2 regions of the Caldisalinibacter kiritimatiensis genome follow, and region 2 is predicted to be linked to the other one. Evidence: riboswitches for the same ligand, from Rfam matches in the RefSeq annotation. Region 2 holds a riboswitch; the other holds the start of a gene.
The links. Region 2 has a riboswitch for glycine ahead of L21TH_RS11750 (GrdX family protein). Riboswitches for the same ligand answer to the same signal wherever they lie in the genome.
Positions count from the first base shown of each region.

Region 1: linked by a shared signal. The riboswitch ahead of L21TH_RS01585 (PTS sugar transporter subunit IIC) and the one ahead of L21TH_RS11750 (GrdX family protein) in region 2 are both predicted to bind glycine.

Region 1 covers NZ_ARZA01000047.1:7,424-19,248, forward strand. The annotation lists gene L21TH_RS01575 (MFS transporter) at 117-1,271, opposite strand; gene L21TH_RS01580 (class I SAM-dependent methyltransferase) at 1,437-2,618, shown strand; glycine riboswitch at 2,870-2,977, shown strand; gene L21TH_RS01585 (PTS sugar transporter subunit IIC) at 3,048-4,079, shown strand; gene lepB (signal peptidase I) at 4,228-4,761, shown strand; gene L21TH_RS01595 (hypothetical protein) at 5,052-5,558, shown strand; gene L21TH_RS01600 (ATP-binding protein) at 5,676-5,879, shown strand; gene L21TH_RS01605 (aminoacyl-histidine dipeptidase) at 5,946-7,412, shown strand; gene L21TH_RS01610 (DUF1292 domain-containing protein) at 7,523-7,843, shown strand; gene L21TH_RS01615 (M18 family aminopeptidase) at 7,880-9,181, shown strand; gene L21TH_RS14745 (peroxiredoxin) at 9,225-9,911, opposite strand; gene L21TH_RS01625 (Cof-type HAD-IIB family hydrolase) at 10,021-10,860, shown strand; gene L21TH_RS01630 (DUF378 domain-containing protein) at 10,956-11,144, shown strand; gene L21TH_RS01635 (DMT family transporter) at 11,280-11,825, shown strand, end outside.
Region 2 covers NZ_ARZA01000260.1:4,624-16,448, forward strand. The annotation lists gene L21TH_RS11700 (ABC transporter ATP-binding protein) at 1-687, opposite strand, end outside; gene L21TH_RS11705 (BMP family lipoprotein) at 803-1,828, opposite strand; gene grdD (glycine/sarcosine/betaine reductase complex component C subunit alpha) at 2,120-3,304, opposite strand; gene grdC (glycine/sarcosine/betaine reductase complex component C subunit beta) at 3,316-4,854, opposite strand; gene grdB (glycine reductase complex selenoprotein B) at 4,931-6,241, opposite strand; gene grdA (glycine/sarcosine/betaine reductase complex selenoprotein A) at 6,278-6,754, opposite strand; gene L21TH_RS11735 (glycine/sarcosine/betaine reductase component B subunit) at 6,874-8,160, opposite strand; gene trxA (thioredoxin TrxA) at 8,256-8,573, opposite strand; gene trxB (thioredoxin-disulfide reductase) at 8,713-9,660, opposite strand; gene L21TH_RS11750 (GrdX family protein) at 9,742-10,122, opposite strand; glycine riboswitch at 10,315-10,416, opposite strand; gene L21TH_RS11755 (DUF362 domain-containing protein) at 10,519-11,631, opposite strand.

The DNA.
Region 1 (11,825 bases), on a different contig from region 2:
GCCGCAGTTAAATCAGTTTATAAGTTATCATATTTACTAAAGTTGTATGTAATAATTAAACTTTATATTTATTATTAACAGAATAAATAAAACATATGCAATCGATTGCATATGTTTTATTTATATATTTTAATCTGAGATGAATGAAAGCTATATATTAAACTAATTAGACTAGCAATACTTAATGTGACTCCCACAAAAGCAAAAACTAAATTAATAGATGTATCATTTAACAAAAAGCTGATAAAATTTAGAATAAAAGGTGACAAAAACTTTCCTAAAAAAATTGCACCGCTGACAATAGATAAAGCAAAGGCATTAGAATATTGAGGAGTTATATCAACTACTTTTAAAAATATAGTAGGCTTAAGAATTCCTAAACTAAAACCAATCATAAATGAGGCTAAAAAAATAATAAAAAGATTATATCCTGTACTTAATATAAAAAAACCTATCCCCATCAATGCAATCGAGCTAGGCGTATTGAATCTTTTAAAAGTTTTAGATAGGTTCTGAAGAAATACACTACTTAAGAATCCAGCTAAAGTAAGAATTGACATTGCAATTCCTGCTTCTTGAGAGTTACCTAATCCTTTACTTTTTATAAACAAAGCTATGTTAATCACAACAGCATAAAAAGCTACATTTATGAAAAAAGCGAGGGTTGCTAGAATAATCACCTTACTATTGATACAGTAATGCTTTGATTCAATTTTATTTCTAGCTTTAGGTTCAGGTAAACCAATAATAATAAGTAATAATGAAATTACAGCTATAAAATAAATAAAAAAAACATATTTCCAATTGTAAACAGCAATCCAGCCAGCAGTTAGAGTAGCAATGATTGAACCTAAATTAGCAGCTGCATTAGAGTATCCCATCATTTTGGTTCTTTCATTCCCTAAAAAAAAGTCAGCAATTAAAGACCTAGTAAAGGGCATTAAAAATCCCATGCCAGCACCTAGTATACCTCTAAAAAATAAAAGTTCATAAATATTTGCAGTAAAGGATCCTCCAATACCACCAAATATATAAAAAATTAGACCTATTATTATAATTTTACGTTGACTAATCGTAACTGACATTTTACTAGATAATAAACTAAAGGGTATTATAATAATAGATGGTAGAGTTAATATCATCTTTACCCAATTAGGATTAACATTACTAAAGGATTCACTTATTTCTCCCAATGCAGGTGAAATAGTAGAATTTGTCATTATTATTAGTAGTGAAATTGATAGAATAGCAGGTTTTAATAATTTATTCATATGAATTCACCTCATAAAAAGTTCAATTACTCCTTTTAAGTATTTTTTATATTAAGCTAATTTATACATCAATATACTTTAGTTGTTAAACTAATTTAAATTACATATAATTTAGATTAAAGTATTAATTAAATTTAAAAAATATTGAGTTAGGAGAGATATAAAATGAATGATGTACGAGAATTATTAGAAGATATAATAACGTCTGAAAAGCTAATATATGGAGTTTTAAGTAAGCTTAAAAAGAAAAGTAATAGCATTTATACGAAGGTTTCAGTAAAGCCTGTTTTAATAAAAAATGAGAAAGTAATACAGTTTACCTATCATTATGATAATAAAGTTATGCATAAAAATCTTTCTTTTAATCAAGCAATAGAAAATATAACTAAGTTGATGAATGATTATTTTAGACAGGCAATGTTATTTACTGTGGATGCTGATTATCAGATTTTAGTAAGTAAAAAGGGAAAAGTAAAAATACTAAAAAAGAAACCATCACGAAAAAAAGTTAACTTAAGTCATAATCGAAAGAAAAATTATATAATAGAAGAAAATAAACCTTATCCTTTTTTGGTAAGATTAGGAGTTATGAATGAAAAAGGAAAAGTTTATTCTAAAAAATATGATAAGTTTAAACAGATAAATAGATTTTTAGAAATGGTATCTGATACTATAACTACTTTAGAAAACAAAACGACATTAAATATAGTAGATTTTGGATGCGGAAAATCCTATTTAACTTTTGCATTATATCATTACTTAGTAAATATATTAGGATATGATGTAAATATAGTAGGATTGGATTTAAAGAAAAATGTAATAGAGTTTTGCAATCAAGTAGCAATGGATTTAAAGTATGAAAAATTAAAATTTAAACACGGAGATATCAAAAGTTTTGAAGAATTTGAAAAAGTGGACATGGTAGTGACATTACATGCATGTAATACAGCAACAGATGATGCTTTAGCTAAAGCAGTGAAATGGGGTGCAGATATTATTATGTCAGTTCCATGTTGTCAACATGAGTTATTTAATAAGATACACAATCCTATAATGAAGCCGATGGAAAAGCATGGGATTATAAAGGAAAGGTTAGCTTCGCTGATAACAGACAGCCTACGTGCAAATGTATTAGAGATACTAGGGTATTCAACACAAATGCTAGAGTTTATATCTATAGAACATACACCTAAAAATATATTAATTCGAGCTATTAAGAAAGAGAATATAAATAAAAATGCTGTCGAGGAATATAAAAACTTTAAGACGTTTTGGAATATAAACGACCCATATATTGAACAAGCTATGGGAGATAATCTTACAAACGTGTTAAAAATGAGTAAATAACATCTATGTGATGTTTTACTGTTTGTAAAGTAAAATGTATTATATTAAGATAAAGAAAATTTTTATATAAAATTATTGACATAAGACAATATTAACTAATACAATAAAAGTGAAAGAAGTTAATATTGGTGTATGACAATCATTGGAGAAATCCATTTAGTAGATATGGTTACTTGATGGATACCGAAGAAGCAAGAAACAGATTTAGCTCCGAATCTGTTTCGAAACTTTCAGGTAAAGGTACAATGATTGGACACAACCCTGGAGAGACCCTACATAATTATTAGGGCATCGAAGAAGTAATCTACTTATGAATAGTAAGTGGAGAAACTTTCAGATAAAAGGACAGGGCATAAGGAAGCATAGGTTTATTATGCTTTCTTATGCCCTGTCCTATTTTTGTTTAAAAATCAAATGGGAGGGAATAGTATGTTAGCTATAACAAAAGGCATGGGATTATTACTTTTAGCATTAATACTTTTTTCAGGATTTAGTTTAAAGGCTCCAAAAGGAGACAAAGCTATGTCAGGACTTGCAGGAGCTGCGGTGGCAACTTTTTTAGTAGAAGCAATTCATAAATATATCAGTGGAGATTTTCTTAACATTGGATTTTTAGGAGAAGTAGGAAATGCATCTGGTTCTATGGGAGGGCCTATTGCCGCTATTTTAGTTGGTCTTAATATGGGGATATCACCTGTGTATGCTGTAGTAGCTGGAGCAGCAGTAGCTAAACTGGGGATTTTACCTGGCTTTATAGCAGGATATATCATTGGACTTATAGCACCTATTCTTAAGAATAAACTTCCTAAAGGAACAGATGTTATTGTAGGCGCTTTATTAATAGCACCATTGTCACGATTAATAGCTGTGACTGTTGCACCTATTGTGGACAGTACACTTTTAAGTATAGGTGATATGATAGTGGTAGCAGCTGATCAGTCACCTTATGTTATGGGATTCTTACTAGGGGGAATAATAAAAATACTATGTACTTCTCCACTTAGCTCAATGGCCCTAACTGCAATGCTTGGGTTACAAGGACTTGCAATGGGGATAGCTTCTATTGCTAGCTTTGGAGGAGCATTTACAAATGGAATAGTATTTAAAACATTAAAAATAGGTGATTCTAGTAATGTAATAGCTGTAATGCTTGAACCATTAACACAGGCAGACATTATTACTAAAAATCCTATTCCAGTGTATTTATCAGATTTTATAGGTGGTGGTTTAGCAGGAATGGTTGCTGCACATTTTAAAATAATTAATAATGCACCAGGTACAGCTTCTCCAATACCTGGAATGTTAGCGCCATTCGGGTTCAATGCACCGATAGATGTAATAACTGCACTGGGATTTGCACTTATAGGGGGAGTAATAGGAGGATTAGTTGGTACTACTTTATACAAGATTATAAAAAGTAAAAAGACAGTAACTACAAACAAAAAATTATTAACTGAATAATATTATTTATTGATATAGAGTAAAAATAACTTATAGGACAATAGTAAAACTTTGTTTATAGTAAAGGCCTTGACAGTTAAATGAATATTGGAATAATATAATAAGTGTGTATAAATAGTAAAGTTTAACATTATAGACTAAAGATAGGGTGTTACATTTGATAAAAACGAAAAAAATAGTAAAGGAATGGATTTACCCAACGATTATAGCATTAGTCATAGCATTACTTATCAATAAATTTGTTTTTTTCTTAGTTGTTGTACCAACAGGGTCTATGAAACCTACAATTATGCCTGGTGATAGACTTTTAATTACTAGGGTATATGATAAGGAAAAACTTAATCGGGGAGATATTATTGTATTTTATTCAGATGAGCTTGAAAAAACTTTGGTAAAACGGCTTATAGGACTACCTAAAGATAATATAGTAGTAAAAAGGGATGGAACGGTTTATATAAATGACAAAAAACTCGAAGAGCCTTATATAATAAGAGGTTATTGTACCACTGGAGTATTTAAAGTACCAGAAGGAAAATATTTGTTCTTAGGAGATAATAGACCAAATTCTTTTGATAGTCGTGGTTGGGAAAATCCGTATATATCAATGGATAAGATAAAGGGGAAAGCCAGGTTTGTGGTGTTTCCATTTGATAGGTTAGGAAAATTAAATGGTATCAATTAAAAAATTAATTTAAAATGTAAAATTGAAAATTAATTAAAAACCAGAGGAAGTTTATGTTTTTATCTCCTCTGGTTTTTAATTTTAGTAGTATTCAGGCTAGTAGTTAATAGCGAAAAGCTGATAGCTAAAGAGCGACTTTAGTTGCTTTTTAACTCAATAGTTCGAAAATTATGTATATTGATTAAATGCTTGTATTTCGTATACAAATATGTTATAAATAAAGTAGCAATATCACAATATTAGAATATAATAATATACAAATAAAATATTATGATTTGGAGGTGCAAAATATGAAGCATAAATCACATATGAATTGGTCATGGATAATAATGATTACTTTTATACTATTATCAATACTAGATATTAGATTTGGAATATTAGGATTTCTTTGTATGGGAGCCCCACTTTATCATGCATTAAGAGGTAGAGGAAAAGTACATTGTATAAAATATTGTCCAAGGGGTTCACTGTTAGGTAAATTTTTAAGTGAAATAAGTTTAAATAATAATTTGCCAAAGGGTATGAATACAAAGAAATTTAAGAATATATTATTAACACTTATGATAGTATTGTTTAGCTTCTCACTGTATCATGCTGGATTTGACTTTGAAAGAATAGCTTTTAGTGTATTCAGATTTATGACAGTATCTCTTGTTGTAGGGATTATAGTAGGAGTTATATTTAGACCTAGAAGTTGGTGTGTTATATGTCCAATGGGGCATGCCACTGGGATTATTAGAAATAAAATGAATGGAGATAAAAAAGCTAAATCAAAACCTAATACTAAAGCTGCTTAAAATCCTGTCAAATGACAGGATTTTTTTTACCCTAAAAAATAACAAAAATACTATATTTTCTTCATCAAAATAAAAAATAATGGCAGGAAAATAATAATATATATAGAAATGTAAAAAGTGAGAAAATATATATTAAATACTATCTCTGAAATGGTACAATGCGGTAAGATTTGGGTAGAAAGTGAATTAAATAAAGGAAGTGAATTTTTTGTAGAATTACCTGCGAATAAGGAAATAGATGATTTTAATAAGGTTTCAGTACATGAACTAGGTAATGAAGATATTGAAAGAATTAATATTGAATTATCCGACTTGGATTGATAAGATTGTATTATATGAATAACCTTTATTAAATAGAATAAGTATTAGAATAGAAATAAAAGGAAGGTGATTATTTTGGGTAAAATATTAAACAATTTAGAACCAAACAAAGTGTTCGAGTACTTTGAAGAAATATCACAAATACCTAGGGGTTCAGGTAACGAAAAAGCGATAAGTGATTATTTAGCACAATTTGCGAAGGAACGTGATTTAGATGTAATACAGGATGAAGCATTAAATGTAATAATAAAAAAGCCTGCTACAAAGGGCTATGAAAACGCTCCCGTAGTTATACTTCAAGGACATATGGATATGGTATGTGAGAAGAATAAAGATACTATACATGATTTTGAAAAAGACCCAATTAAATTGAAAGTTGAAGGTGACATTATAAGAGCAGAAGGAACAACTCTTGGAGCAGACAATGGAATTGCTGTGGCATATTGTTTAGCTATACTAGATTCAAATGATATTCCTCATCCATCATTAGAAGTAGTAATAACAACAGAAGAAGAAACAGGTATGGGTGGAGCATCGAAATTAAATCCAGAAAATCTAGATGGCAAGATATTAATAAATATTGATGCTGAAGAGGAAGGAAATTTCTTTGTAAGCTGTGCAGGTGGAGTTAGAACAAAGGTAATATTACCTGTAGAGTGGGAGAATGCAGATGAAAGCTTAGAAACTTACATAGTCAAAGTAAGGGGACTAAAGGGCGGCCATTCAGGTATGGAAATTGATAAAGGAAGAGGAAATGCTAATAAAATAATGGGACGTATATTGAAGGACTTAAATACTACTTTTGATATTAAATTATCAGATTTAAGTGGTGGAGCTAAAATGAATGCTATTCCTCGAGAAGCTGATGCAGTAATTATGGTAGATAGTAAAGACAAAGAGACTATTGTACAAAAAATAGAAAAGTGGAATAATATTTTGAAAAACGAGTTAAAATCATCAGACCCAGACGTGAATATATTATTTGAGAAATTTGATAATAATGATAAAAAAGTGTTATCTAAACAAAGTCAAGATAAAGCAATATCTTTATTACAGATAATCTTAAATGGAATACAGACGATGAGTATGGATATAGAAGGGTTAGTAGAAAGTTCTACAAATCTTGGTGTAGTTACAACTAAAGAAAATGAAATTATGTTTGAGAGTGCTGTAAGAAGCTCTGTAAAAAGTTTGAAGAAAGCAATTGTAGAACATACTCAAACTGTTGCTGAGGTTGTAGGAGCTAAACTAGTTACTGAATCTGATTATCCAGAGTGGGAGTATAATCCAGATTCTAATATTAGAAAAATAATGCAAAAAGTTTATAAGGAGAAGTTTAATAAAGAGCCTAAGCTTACAGCTATACACGCAGGATTAGAATGTGGATTATTTAAAGAAAAACTAGGAGACATTGATATGATAGCATTAGGACCTAATATGTATGATGTTCATACGCCTAATGAGCATCTAAGTATATCTTCAACTGCTAGAACCTGGGAACTGTTATTAGATGTGCTTAAGGAAATACAGTAATATATTATATAGCCGTAGTATAATTCTACGGCTATTATAAGATGAGTGTTTAATAATTGATTATATTGGGTAGCATACAAATGTTATTATTTTGTAAAGGAGATTGATTAATGAAAGAAGAAAAGTTAACCAATAGTCATGAAAATTATGATGAAAGTCAGGAGTATGAATTTGAACAAGATGAGGAAGAAGTAAAAAAAATACATTTAGTATTAGAAGATGATTCAGAAGTTGATGCTAAGGTATTAGATATATTTAAAGTAAATGATGAAGAGTATATAGCATTGCTGCCAGATAAAGACCAAAGAGTATTCTTGTATAAATACGAGGAAAATGAAGAAGGAATAAGATTAAATAATATAGAGAATCAAGAAGAGTTTGAATTGGTGTCTAACGAATTTATGAAGCTTTTTGAAGGGTCAGAAGACTAAAATATTAAAACAACACTAAAATGTGGAGGGGTACATATGGATAAACCTTTAAAATTAGCTAATGAATTGATTGATTTTATTTATGAAAGTCCAAGTGCTTTTCATGCAGCTGAAAATGTAAAGATTACTTTAAAAGAAAATGGATTTAAAGAATTAAACTTAAGAGATAGATGGAATATTGAAAAAGGTGGAAAATATTTTGTAACTAAAAATGATTCTGCTGTAGTAGCTTTTGTTGTGGGAATGGGAGAAGTTGAAAAAGATGGTTTTAGATTAATAGGAGCACATACAGATTCACCTACGTTTAGAGTTAAACCTAATGCAGAGATGGATACTGATAATAAATATTTGAAATTAAATACTGAAGTTTATGGAGGACCTATTTTAAATACGTGGTTAGACAGACCACTATCATTAGCAGGTAGAGTGACATTAAAAAGTGATAACCCACTTTTCCCAGATAATAGACTTGTAAACATTAAAAGACCAATATTAGTTATTCCTAATTTGGCTATACATATGAATAGAAAAGTAAATGAAGGTATAGAGTTAAATAAACAAAAACATACCTTACCTTTGGTTGGCTTAATAAATGAAGAATTGGAAAAGGACGATTACTTAGTTAAGTTGTTAGCTAAAGAATTAGATGTAGAAGTAGATAGAATAATTGATTTTGATTTATTCTTATATGAATATGAAAAAGGAAAAATAATAGGAGCAAATAATGAATTTATTTCTGCAGGAAAGCTTGATGATTTAGCAATGGTACATGCTGGAATTAAAGCTTTAATAAATGCAGAGGTAGGGAAAGCAACAAATGTTATGGTTTGCTTTGATAACGAAGAGATAGGTAGTCGCTCAAAACAAGGAGCAGGTTCCCCTATGCTGAGAACTATTTTAGAGCGAATTGTTATAGCATTAGGTAAAGATAAAGAAGATTTCTATAGAGCACTATATAGTTCATTTATGATTTCAGCGGATATGGCCCACGCTTTACATCCAAATTATCCAGAAAAACATGACCCAGTAAATAAACCTATAATTAATAAAGGACCTGTAATTAAGATAAATGCAAATCTAAACTATACAACAGATAGTGATTCAAACTCTGTATATGAGATGATATGTGAAAGAGCGGGAGTACCTGTACAGAAATTTGTTAATCGCTCAGATGAAAGAGGAGGTTCTACTATAGGACCGATTACTACAGGTCAATTAGATATAAGATGTTTAGATATAGGAAATCCAATGCTATCAATGCATTCTGTTAGAGAATTAGGAGGAGTAATGGACCATTATTATATAATTAAATCCTTTGAAGAATTTTATAAACTATAAAAACAAGGTAGATTAATATAGGCGGTCAATCAGACCGTCTATATTAATACTTACCTACATATTCCCATCCTACAGGTATTCCTGGGTCACCTGGTTCCCAACCAGCAGGAGCACCTCTTCCTGTTCTTTGAGTAAATTGTAGAGCTTCGATTATTCTTAGTATTTCGTGGATATTTCTTCCTACAGGTTGAGGATTTGTAGACCATGCACGAATTTTACCTTCAGGGTCAACAATAAAAGTAGCTCTATAAGCATAACCTTCTTTTTCATCTAAGACACCATATTTTTTAGCTGTTTTTTGAGTTCTATCTGATAATAAAGGATAATTGATTTTACGACCAGAAGGTGAAGTTTGAGTAAATATTTTATGGGAATAGATACTATCTGTACTTATAGCTAATACTACAGAATTTAGTCTTTTAAATTCTTCATATTTGTCAGCAACTGCTGCTAATTCTGTAGGTCAAACAAATGTAAAGTTTGAGCCATAAAAGAATATTACAACCCATTTACCTAAATAATCTGATAATGATACTTTAGTTCTTTCACCGTCAACAATAGCATCTAAAGTAAAGTTAGGAGCAGGGTCTCCTAAATCAAAATAGTCGCAATATTTTTCTTCTATTATACAATTAGGAAATTCCCTTGAAGTATTAGGTTGAGGTGTTCTGCTAGGATATTGTTTTGTCATAGAAGGATTTGGTCTATAATACCAATAAGGGTATTTCATTTTTTTGCCTCCTTTAAATTATCTCAGTTTATAATATTCAAGAAAAGAAAATATGTTCTTTGCTATACATAACTAATAGCCAGTGGGTACGAGTTTGGAGGTGTTTATGATGAACTATAAATTGATAGCTATAGATTTAGATGGTACATTACTTAACGATGATAAAAAAATTACACAGGACAATATAGAGATTTTAAGAGAATTGAATAAAAGAGGTATTGAAATAGTTATAGCTACAGGACGGAGGTATTGGTCTGCAAAGCAATTGACAAAAGTGTTAGGATTAGATCTAGTTATAATTGCTAATAATGGTAATATAATTAGGGATATAACTGATGATAAATTAATGGTTACAAAATATTTAGATGAAGACGCCTTTCGGAAATTAATTGAAATAGGGAAAAGTAGAGGATTTCATCCTATAATTCACGTTGACCACTATGATGAAGGATATGATATAGTTACAGAGTTCAAAAAAGAAGATGATAGATATTGTTCATATCTTTCAAAGATAGAAGACAGATATAGAGTAATAAGTGATTTATCTAAATATGAAAATCCTAAAGCTGTAGTTACATGTTATGTGGGGGAATATGATGAGCTTGAACAATTCCAAAAAGAAGTATTAGCAAAGTCACCTTATAATTATAATACTCATATCATGAGAAAAACTAAAATAGGTTCAATCCTTGAATTTATGAACCCTTTAGGTTCTAAGTGGCTCTCTTTGAAGGAATATGCTGAAAGTAAAGGAATAAGTCCAGACAGAATAATTGCTATAGGAGATGATAATAACGATATAGAAATGATACAAAATGCAGGATTAGGGATAGGAATGAAGAATGGTACAAAGGAAGTAAAAAAAGCAGCTGATATAATAACTGAAAAGACTAATAATGAATCAGGAGTAGCACATATACTAAAGAAAATATTTATGAATTTAGTTTAAGAGTATATTATTAAAAATTATCTTTAACTTCTGCATAAATAACACTTTCTCCTAATATACTTTACTATCGGAATAAGTATTTAGGGGGAGTGTATATGGATATATTAAAAGGACTTGCTTCAATATTAATAATCATAGGTGCATTGAATTGGGGACTTGTAGGACTATTTAACTTTGATTTAGTAGAATATCTTTTTAAAGGAAGGGACAATATATACGCTAGAGTAATATATACTTTAATAGGATTATCAGGCTTATATACATTAATTTATTTGTTATTTTAACCTAGGCTGAAATGGCTTAGGTTTTTTTATTGTATAAATTGTTAAGTGAAATTAATACAATATACATTGAACTGTTTAACGTATTACACTAGAATTATAGTTGTAGTTTTAGATTAAACAAAGGATGTGATTTAAATGATTAGCGAAAAATCTTATCTACCTATATTATCTGGATTCATGTATTCAACAATTTTTGGCTTTTCTTTTATGTTTACAAAACAAGGGCTTGAATTTTTACAGCCAATGCAGTTACTAGGTTTCAGATTTGCATTTGGAGCAATAATATTAACTATGTTATGGGTACTAGGTACAATTAAAATTAATTTAAAAGGAAAAAGATTAGGTTTATTGTTTTTATTAGCATTATTTCAACCAGTATCTTATTTTATTTTTGAAGTAAATGGACTTAATCTTATATCAGCTTCAGAAGCAGGAATGATGATAGCTTTAATTCCTGTTTTGGTAGCAGTATTAGCTGGTATTTTTTTAGATGAGCGTCCTACAGGTATACAGTTTTTTTTCATTGTATTATCAGTTAGTGGTGTAATATTTATAAATTTAATGAAAGGTCAATTTGATGTAAATAGTAATATCCTAGGTATACTTTTAATTCTAGGAGCAGTAGTATCAGCAGGATTTTTTAATATATTATCAAGAAAATCATCTTTACATTTCAAACCA
Region 2 (11,825 bases):
AGATGCTAACTCTTCTTCCGATGTAATACTTACATCAACTGTATCAATATATTTACCTCTTCTGATAATTGTACAATAATCAGCTACCTGTTTTATTTCTTTTAGTTTATGGGTAATTATAATTATTGATTTACCTTCTTTTGTTAAATTTCTAATTATAACAATAAGCTCTCGTATCTCTTGAGGTGTTAAAACAGCTGTTGGCTCATCTAGAATTAATATCTCTGCACCTCTATATAATGCTTTTAAAATTTCAACTCTTTGTTGCATTCCCACAGTAATATCCTGTATTTTGGCACTAGGGTCTACATATAATCCGTACTTTTCAGAAAGCTTCTTAACATCTTCAATAGCTTGCTTCATGTCCAGTGTCCCTAAAGCTTTAGTAGTTTCTCTTCCAAGTATAATGTTTTCCGCTACAGTAAAGGGTTCTACTAACATAAAATGCTGATGGACCATACCTATACCATGTTTAATCGCTACATTAGGGTCTGTTATATTCACTTTTTTTTCATTAATAAAAATCTCACCCGATGTCGGTTGATACAATCCATATAAAACATTCATTAAGGTAGTTTTTCCTGCCCCATTCTCACCTAATAATGCATGTACTTCACCTTTGTGTACTGTAAGACTTATGTTGTCATTTGCTTTAAAGTCACCAAACATCTTTGTAATATTTTTCATTTCTACAACTCTTTCTTGGAAACGATTGTTATACAATGGAAAAACCTCCTATCGTGTACATATCGAAACAGCTCAGACGAAGTCGTCCGAGCTGTCAGTCAATCATCCTTAATCATTATTCAATGTAGTTATCTATAAACTCATTGTAAGTTGCTTCATTATATGGTACTTCAATTTCTCCATCTATAATTTTTTGCTCTAACTCTTTTACTTCATCTAAGATTTCTTGTGGTACATGCTTATCTGATGTAGGTGCAATTCCAACTGCTCCATCAGCTAAACCATAAACAATTGTTTGGCCACCTGGGAAGTTACCATTTTTAAGCTCTTCAACTATATTATACATACCATTTCCAACTCTCTTCATTGCAGAAGAAATAACATTATCTGGAGCCATGTCATTTTGGTCTCTATCTACACCAATTGCGTATTTTCCTTCTTCTTTTGCAGCCTCAATTACTCCATCACCAACACCACCAGCTGCATGGAATACTATGTCTGCACCATCTCTGAACATATTTTTAGCAATAGTTTTACCTTTAGCTGAATCATTAAATGAATCTGCATATTGTCTTAATACTTCTACATCTGAATTTGCATACTTAACACCTGCATGGAATCCATAATCGAATGCATCAATTACAGCACCTTCTATTCCACCAACAAAACCTACTTTTCCTGTTTCAGTCATTTTAGCTGCTATGTAACCAACTAGGAAAGAAGGTTGTTCTGCTTTGAAAAGAACACATACTACATTGTCTGGAGTATCTTCACCATAAGTAAAATCAACAATACCATATTTTTGATCTGGGTTATTCTTAGCTGCCTCAAATATTGCATCTCCCATTTTATAACCTATACCCCAAATTAAGTCGTTTCCTGCATCTAAAAGTTTTTCTAAGTTTGGTTCATAGTCACCTTCTTGATTTGATTGTGCGTATGAAGCTTTGATTCCAAGTTCTTTTTCAGCTTTTTGAAGTCCTTCCCAAGCTGATTGGTTAAAAGATTGGTCATTAACTCCACCTACGTCTGTTACCATGGCAACTTTTAGTCCAGCTTCTTCTTTGCCGCCTGAACAGCCCACTGCTAACGTTAACACTAAAGTTGCAATTAAAACTAATGATAATACTTTTTTAGCCATAGAAATAAACCTCCCCTTATTTTATATGTTTTAAATAGGTTAATTATATATTCTACACAAAGCGTAGAATATCCTTTATAAAAATACTTTTAATAAAATAATATGTAAATAAAAAACTACCATTACAATTATAGTTTATTTTTGCTCACAATACAAGCTTTTATTTACTGTATGTTAAAAATAAAAACATTTTTCTGTATTTTTTTGCATTAGATTTTAACTATTAGCTAACTTCATAACCTTGTTTGCCTTTACTTAGATAAGAAAAATCCTAGGCTAGGCCTAGGATTTTTAGCAAGGCTCTGACTCTTTCGCCACATATCCTACATTAGATAGAACATTTTTAGCGTTATCTAATTTATCTTCATTAACCATTACAATAGGTCCTGTACAACCCATTCCCGTTTCTGCATAAATACCGTTTTTCCATAATACTCTTACGGCATCTTCTAATTCCATAATATCTATGCCAGAAATCGAACCAGTTACTACCTCCTTTGGTGGTGGCGTAATATCTTCATCTGACTTTTTATCCATTTTTTTATTTTCTTTATTAATCCCCTTTAATATTTCATCAAGTTTGGCACCTTTTGCCTTCTTGAATTCTTCCTTGGCTACATCCAATAAATCTCCCTTAGCTAATTCTGCTGCATATTTAATCGCATTAGCAACTACTGGAGTTCCTGAAGCCCTTGATAGTATTAAAATAACTCTATCATATCCTTCACCTACACCAGGTCCGTATCCGTATCCCATCGCTTCATAACTTCCCCCAGTTGTGTATGAAGATAATATTTTCATTAATAAATTCCCCGTTAATGTATCCGTTATCATTACATCAGGCGTACCTGATAATAAATCATTCCCCCTCATAACAGAACCGCCATCTTTTCTTATTGATTCAGTAAAGTTTATCTCATATCCATTATCATTAAGTTCTTTTAATGCCCTTTCTACTTGTCTTGCGCCATCAACATTTAAAATACCCACAGTTGGATTATCATTACCCATAGCTTTAGCTGTAATTACTCCATATAAGCCGTTCTTAATCATAGCTTCAACTCTATGGGGAGAAGATGTTCCTGTAGTAGTGGCTATATACATTTCTTTTCCTAATCCAGGAGTAATAACCTTACCTACAGTAGAAACTCCTATAGGGAAATTATAATGCATAGTAACCGCACTATCAATTTCTTTATTATCAAGTAATTCTTCCATCTTCTTGTGAGCTTCTTCTTCTGTATTAGCTTCAATTACCTCTAAGTTTGTTTCTACTTTAGGTCCTATTAATACTACCTCTAAAGATGAATTAGTATTTTGAGCCATTTCTGCTCCTCTTACAATATTATCTATACCGTGCTCACTACCTAAAGTAGTAATTCCTACTCTTACCTTTTTGCCAAACTGACCAGTTTCTATTCCGTCGGCGATTTCTTTGAATACCTTGCCAACAAGTTTTTTTACATTATCTGACATATATATCACTCCTACTCATTCATAAGATGTGATGCAAATTCTCTCATAGCTTCTGCAATCAGTTCTCTAATTTTTTCTTCTGATACTGCATTATCTTCTTTAACCTTACCAGTATTCTTTTCAATAACAATTGATACACCATCAAATAAATTAGTCATACGTCCTAAGAATAAACTACCTTTACCAACAATCATAGCTCTATTTATCTCGTTATTTAACATAGCTTCCCTTGCAAATCCTATATAAGGTACTCCTGAAGGTATATGACCTTGAGTAGGTGCCCATCCTGGCATACCATGCTTCTTAACAAAGTCTTTTAATTCTTTTCTGTCTAATTCTTTTCTTTTTACACCTAATGCACCTATCATTTTATAATTTGATGTTGGTACATCTCCAGCTCCTGCTGGCTTAGTTATATCAGGATTTTGCATTTCAACTGAATACTTATCAATATCTGTAATTTTTAATTCGCCTTTGTCTAATGGAGTTGTTATTAAAGAAGTGATAACCGCTTGAGGAGATGAACCTGTTCCTACTGTATGACGTCCAACTAAATCAGTTCTAAGTACTGGGTTTTTACCATCATTTTTACTAATAAGAACAGCGAATCCACCTAAAACATCTTCTAGTATTGGTAAGCCTTTTTTAACGTGGTCTTTACCATTCATACCTAATTTAGCAGAAGCTCCTCCTGCCACAATTACTACGTTTTCATAAACACCAGCTTGAACTAATGAAGCCGCTTCTATTAAAGCATGAGTAGGCGCTGCACAGAAGCCTCTTGTATCTGAACCAGTAGCATTTGAACATCCAGCAATCTCAGCTATAGCCTTAGCAAAGTTTCCTCCACCTCTTTGATTCATGTCTCCACATGCTTCTTCTGAACATTCGATTACATATTCTATTTCTTCTGGATTTATATTATTTTTATCTAATAAATGTAGTAGTGATAATACTCCAGAAGCCTTTACAACCAGATTTTCAAACATAGTATGTGCGTTTAAGTTAATGTCTAAATCATGAGCTCTCTTTACACATCCTACAATTTCTCCATTATTATATATAGCCTCTGCGTGTTGTGTATTTATTAATTTATCAATTTCTTCTTTTTCTTCTCCTTCTTTAAGTTTAGCCACTAAGTCTTCGCTTATAAGAGGATGCTTTGTCAGTTTATCCTTTATAGTATTAGTAAAATTTTTTTCTAATTTTACTAAATCAAATACATCACATATCTTCATTACTCCTATAAACTCATCCTGAGGCATAATTTCTCCAAATTTACCTTCTCTATTCGCTCCTTCTACCTTTTTATCATACCAAGGTAGCTTATATTCCGCTAATTGCTCTGGAGTCATATTACCAATGTATGTTTGATTAGCTGGATAACTAACAACCTCTTCGAAACTACGTAGATGCTTTGGTACCTCTTTTAAATAGTCTGAATTAGGATTTATAGTTTTTTCTGACGTTTGAGTCGTTCCGTTATGTATAACCATATCAGGAGTATGGACTAATACATAACCTGCTCCTTTTACAACTGCATATGACATAGATATTCACCTCCAAAATATTACCTTCACTTGGTTTTTAAAAAGGGTGATATTAATATCACCCTTTTTACTTAGCTTAGTCCTCAAATACAGTTTGACCATCAACCTCTGTTTTAAGTGCTTTTAATGATTTTTCAACTAATTTTCTTCTTAATGCTTTTTCTTCTTTCTTATCTAGGTTTGGATTTCCTAGAGGATGTGGAATAGCTACTGCAGGAACTATTCTGTTAGCTCCTACTGTTAACGATATTGGTACTACTGTACAAACGTGTACAACAGGTATTCCTGCTCTTTCAATCTCTTTTACCATCGTTGCTCCGCAACGTGTACAGGTACCTCAGGTTGATGTTAGGATAACTGCATCTACTCCATCTGCTACTAATTCTTTACCTATTTCGTGAGCATATGCTTTAGCATTTGCAACTGCAGTTCCGTTTCCTACTGTTGTATAGAAATATTTATGAAGCTCTCCTATCTTACCCTCTTTTTCTAAATCCCTTAGTACATCTACTGGAAGAACCCTGTCTGCATCTTCGTTTGCATATACTGGGTCGTAACCTCCATGGGCTGTTTCATGAGTATCTGAAGTTAAATCATTATATTGAGATATGTCATATTTTCCATACTTTGATGCACTAGAAGATTCTATATTGTCTGGATTCCCTTTAGGAACAATTCCTCCAGATGTAACTAAAGCTACTTTGGCCTTGGATAAATCTTTAATTGGTGCATTAGGCTCTACCCTATCAAAATCAGGCATAGGGAATTCAGTAACATACTCTTCACCTTTTAGCTTTTTAACAAGCATTTCTACAGCTCTTTCAGAACCTCTTTTTTCTGTAAAATAATTCTTTCTTATGCCCCTTGGTATATATTTTTCCTCATCAGGAGTACCAATTTCTTCACCTTTTGCTAATTTAATAGCAAATGGTGCCATCGATTTAATAGCTCTTCTCATTCCAGCAGCACTATTTTTAGTTTCAATTATATAAACGCTTTTCTTGAACATATCTGCTCCTGGATTTTCTGGATACATACCAGTTAAAACAGGTATACCAAGTTCACTATTCACGGCATCACAAATAGTACCACAAGCTACTCCATATCTTCCTGCATTAAATGCTGGTCCTGCAATAAATATATCTGGGTCGTATTGTTTTACCATATCAAGTATCTTAGCTTTAGCTTCTTCTATGTTTTCATTAAAATAAGAGTCACCACAGATAATTGTTGCTACAATTTCTGCTTCTCCTTTAAAGCGCTTATTAAATTCCATACCCGGTCCAACTACGCCTTCTCTTACTTCTGGCTTATAGTCAGCTTTTTCTTCTCCGCCTATTCCTGCAAAGAATTGATTTATATAATGGACAACTCTAATTTTACTCATTGTTTCCCCCCTCTCTCATTTCCGGGTGCTATTATATTAATCATCAAATTTACAAAATTCCTCTCTTATATCAGTCATTTCTTCAATAATTTCATCCACTTCAAGCACCATTTCCATCATACCTATTTGCTCATCAAAAACATCAGGGTCAACTTCATCCTTGAATTGTGGTTCAACTGCGTGATATACTCTAAGTCCTAACTGGACTCCTGCCAATGGACCTGCAAATGTAGGGTCTCCAGCTGTAACTGTTTCAGCAGCAAGTCCTGCTGCTTCAGCTTCTGCTGCTCCTAAGATAACTACTATATTTTCAGCACCATGCTTTTCAGTTAGTTCTTTAACCCTTTTTTGATTTTCTAGGTCCATTGCTCCTGCGGCAGTTCAGACAAAACACTCAGTAGATGAGAAAACTACTTCAGCTTCTGTTGTTTTTAAACATTCTTCTATAGCTGGCCCAGGGATTCCATCTCTATCCCCAATTACTATGACCTTTTTACCGTCTAGTAATCCCATATTCACACTTCCTTTCTTTTTATTTTCATAATATTTTTCACTTTATTTCTAATAAAATCACATAAGCGAAAATTTTGAATTTTTATTTTGTATTTTAAATTTTGAATCTTAAATTTATTCTAGTAGCCTTTTGCACTTAGTTTATTGAATCCCAATTCGTTAGTAGCCCCTGTTATAGCTTGTAATTCTACAACTATTGAGCCATCTTCTTTTAAACTTCCTTCAAAACCACCTGCAATTTTATTAGCTGTTTGTACATGACCTATAATCTTGTCCATAGGTGGAAGCTCAATAATTTCGTTTGCATTACCCCCTGTTACAACTGCATCTGCTTTAGGGTCAGCATCTGCAAGTGATTGTGAGGCACCATCTCTTCCAGCGTACTCATCAGTAACTATAACTGTCTTAATTCCTTTTTCCTCTATCTTCTTGCAGTTCATTATTAAGTCTGTATCTGGGTTACCAAACCCTTCTTGAGATATGATTACACCATCTACTCCTATATATTCTGCTAGGTTGGATGTCCAGTTAGAAGAACGTTCTTTATCTGCTAAATAAACGTTCTCATTAGTAATAATCATACCTACAAAGTTTATTTCTTTACCATGCTTTTTATATAAATCATGAATAATAGGATTGTTTAAGTGGTGATACGTAGTATTTTTGTCACATGCTGAAACACAGTTACCACTAATTATAGCTCCATCCATAACTTCTGTTGGACTTATCAAAGTAGGTAAAGTTTGTTTAGCATCAACACCATATACATAAGTATCATGTAACAAACCTTGACTTTGTAGCATTTGCACATATGCTACCTTAGGTAAATCTGGATACTTCTCTATACTCTTTAGAAGTGGTAATGATTCATAAGTTTCAATTTCATCTGGTTCAATATCCTTAGCTGCTTTACCTAAATAAACAGCTGTTTTTAATCCAGCCATTCTAACAGCCTTTTCATGCTCGTGCTGCTCTAAGTCATCTACTGGTTCACAAACTAATACCACATTGTTTAATTTTGAAAATGGAGTGTAGTCTGCTCCAGGTCCTGTCATGTCTATTATACCTTCCTGGAAGCCAACAATCTTACCAGTAGTTACAACTGCTGCGCCTTTTAAAACATTAGTTCTACCGGAACCTACAGTATCAACTTTTGAAATTACTCCAGGGAATACTCCACCTGGACCTTCAACTTTCACTCTAGGTTCGATAACATCTTTAACTGGTGCTATTCTTATGCTATCTCCTGGTTTAGCTAGCTCAACATCAACACTTTTTAAGTGTTCGTCTTCACTAACTAAGTCAATTATTTCTTGCTTGTTTACATACAATATGCCATTTTCTACTTTAGTTTCTTTTCCAAACTGCACATCTTTAATATTGATTTTACCTAACTCTAGGCGCACGACCTCACCTCCTCTAAATATTAAAAATATATTGAATGTTATGGATATTTATAGTCTTACTCTAGGTAATATAAATTATTACCTAGAGTAATTTGCTAAATGTATTTTTTTATCATTTCTTCTACATTTTCTGGTGTAGCATCATCTTTAACTAATTCATCAACTTTTTCTCCATCTTTATAAATAGCTATTACAGGTAATCCTAATATACCTTGCTTAATTGCTAATCTTCTAGCTTTTGCTGTGTTAAGTTTGCAAAACTTCATATTATCTCCATATTTTTCTGAGAACTCTTCAATGTGAGGCATAAGAGCTTTACAAGGCTCACATCCATCTCCATAGTAATCAACTAAAACATACCCTTCAGCATTTAATACTTCCTCTTCAAAAGTCTTTTTGTCTACTTGTAACATAAATATCACCCCTCATTTTTATTTTTTCTCTAATAGAATTTGAAGGTTGTAAATTTTTTAACATTAAATGTTAAAAAAATTTTTACCTTATACGGAGGCAAATACCTCCGTATAAGCTAACTTCAATTTCTACCAGAGTTTACTCGTCAAAATTATTATCAATATATTTCTCTGCTTGTACTGCAGCTATTGCACCATCGGCAGCAGCAGTTACAACTTGTCTTAAAGGCTTAACTCTACAATCTCCAGCTACAAATACTCCTTCAACATTAGTTTTCATATTATCATCTGCAATAATGTATCCTCTTTCATCCATAGCTATTACATCCTTAAATACTTCTGTTTGAGGCATATAGCCTATGAAAATAAATATACCAAATGTTCCATCTTCTTCATTAGCCACAATTTCAGTTTCTTCTCCTGTCTCTCTATTTCTTAGTACCATAGCTTCAACTAGTCCATTACCCTTTATCTCTTTTACTTCAGAATTCCAAATGAAATCAATTTTCTCATTTTTGAAAGCTTTTTCTTGAATTAACTTAGCAGCTCTTAATTGGTCTCTTCTGTGTACTATAGTTACTTTACGTGCAAATTTTGTTAAGAAAAGAGCTTCTTCTACAGCTGCATCTCCTCCACCTATTACATACACATCAAAGTCAGTAAAGAATGCTCCATCACATGTAGCACAATAAGAAACGCCTTTACCAGTTAGTTCTTTTTCACCAGGGCAATTTAACAACCTTGGTTTAGCTCCTGTAGCTATAATTACAGATTTAGCTTTATACTCTCCTTTTTGTCCTCTAACTACTTTTATCTTGTCTGAAAAATCAACTTCCGTTATATCATCACTTATTCTTTCTGCTCCAAATTCTTCTGCTTGTTCAACCATTCTTGCTATTAACGTAGGCCCTGTAGCTTCTCTTATTGAACCTGGATAGTTTTCTACTTCATTAGTAGTTACTATCTGACCTCCAGTTCTTTGTTTTTCAATAATAAGAGTTTTTAAAGTTGCTCTACCTGCATATATTCCAGCAGATAATCCAGCTGGACCTGCACCTATGATTACAACATCATAAATGTTTTCCATATATTTCACCCCTCGCTATTTTTTAATGATTATAAATTCTCTCTTATGTAATTTACCCACTATAACATCAGTTTAAAACAATTATTTAATATTGTCCTTAAGAGTTGGTTCTATTAAAGATAAATCTATTACTTGAAAATCTCTATTTATCCTTTCATTCCACTCTGGTGTCTTTTGATTTTTTAAAAACTTTAATGCTGTTTCTATACTACTTTCAATTATCATAAGTGACTCCATATCTAAATCTGATGTATCTTCTGATATCATCACTGTCTTATATGGAGTTTCATTTGGTTTAACACTTCCAGATAAAGGATGAGTAAGTATTTTACAGCCTTTATGTACTTTATCTCTAACCTTTTTCAAAATATCTATATATGATTCAGGATAATATTCTATATCTATTTTACCTTCATATTTCTCTTTTATTAATGGATTGTTAGTAACTAGTATCCTTCTCATTTTGTCATCCCCTAATCAGGAAAAGGTTTTTATGGTTTCGACATGTTTTCCGGCAATTCGAAATTTTCTGCATATGTAACTCTAAAAAAACAGAGTAAAGACCCCTATTAGGTGCCTTCACTCTGTTTTTAACCTGAGAGATTCTTCTTATACAAGAATTGCTCCTTCGGTGCTTAAAGCTTTCCAGAGTTTTGTCAAAATGCGGTCCTTTTGCCTGAGAGTTTCATTACTAGTCGGCACAACCAATAACTTACTCCTTCGGCGCCCATATAGGGTCTCTCCCGCATTTCTCATCCAAACACGTATATTTATTTGTCTCTTCATCTATTATTATAATATATAATTTTGTCTTTAACAACAAAATTTACAAATATAAATTTTTTGTCATATTTTTATTTAATCTATTTTTATAAGCTCATAATCTCTAGCACCTAAACCTATTTGTTCACCGTACTCTAATATTCTTTCAGCATTAATATGTTCATGTACTCCTTTGAATTTATCTTTACCAGGTTCAAAGTTTTTCTTTAACTCACTATTCTTATTTCCCATCTGCTGATTAATCAAATCCAAACTTGCTTGGTCTATTGCAACTGGATCAAAGGATGCAACTATTCCTATATCGCTAACTATAGGAACATCACTCCAAGGTACACAATCACATAATGGTGTTACATTCATAATAAAATTAATATAAGCTACTTTATCTTTTTTATTAATTAAAGAACCATATGCATATTCAGCCATTTTTTCTAAAAATGTATCATGGTCAGTCTTCCATTGTACCTCTATTGCTCTCTTTGGACATACTGTTATACATTCTCCACACCCTATACATATTTCAGGGTCAATTACTGCTTTACCATTCTCCATACTTATAGCATCTACAGGACAATTTTTAGCGCACATAGTACAGCCTATACATTTTTCTTCTATTACTTTAGGTTTTGCATCAGAATGCTGCATTTGTTTTCCTGAAGCCGTTGCACAACCCATAGCTAAGTTCTTAATAGCTCCTCCAAATCCAGCCATCCCATGACCTTTTACATGGGAAAGTACTATCATAGAATTAGCACGATAAATATCTCCTGCAATTTTTACCTTTTCAAAATGTTTTTTATTAACTTCAACTTCTACAGAATTTTTACTGTATATACCATCAGCTATAATTATAGGAGCGTTTACAACAGCATATGCATAGCCGTTTTCAATAGCAGTAGTAATATGATCCACGCTATTAGTTCTACTTCCTGTATATAACGTATTTGTATCAGTTAAAAAAGGTTTTACTTCACTTTCTTTAGCTTTATCTACTATTTGTCTAACAAATACGGGATGAATAAAAGCATTTGACCCTTTTTCACCAAAATGAAGCTTTATGGCTGTAATATCATCTTCTGTTAAAATATTTTTTATTCCAGCCTTATCGTATAATCTTCTTAACTTGTTTTGAATATTATCTCTTTTCCTAGTAGCCCTTAAATTAATAAAATAAACCTTACTACTCAATGGCTCCACCACCCTTTTTATATGTAATTAATACATTATCAGTATTTCCTTTAAATTTTATTATATATTCAAATATGATTTTTCTCAACCAAAGCAACTAAAGCTACTTTTAGGTGCTATGTACTTAATATTGGATACTAAGAAAAATTGGTCAAGCTACTCGCATCTCGCCTTTCACTATTATCTATTATCTA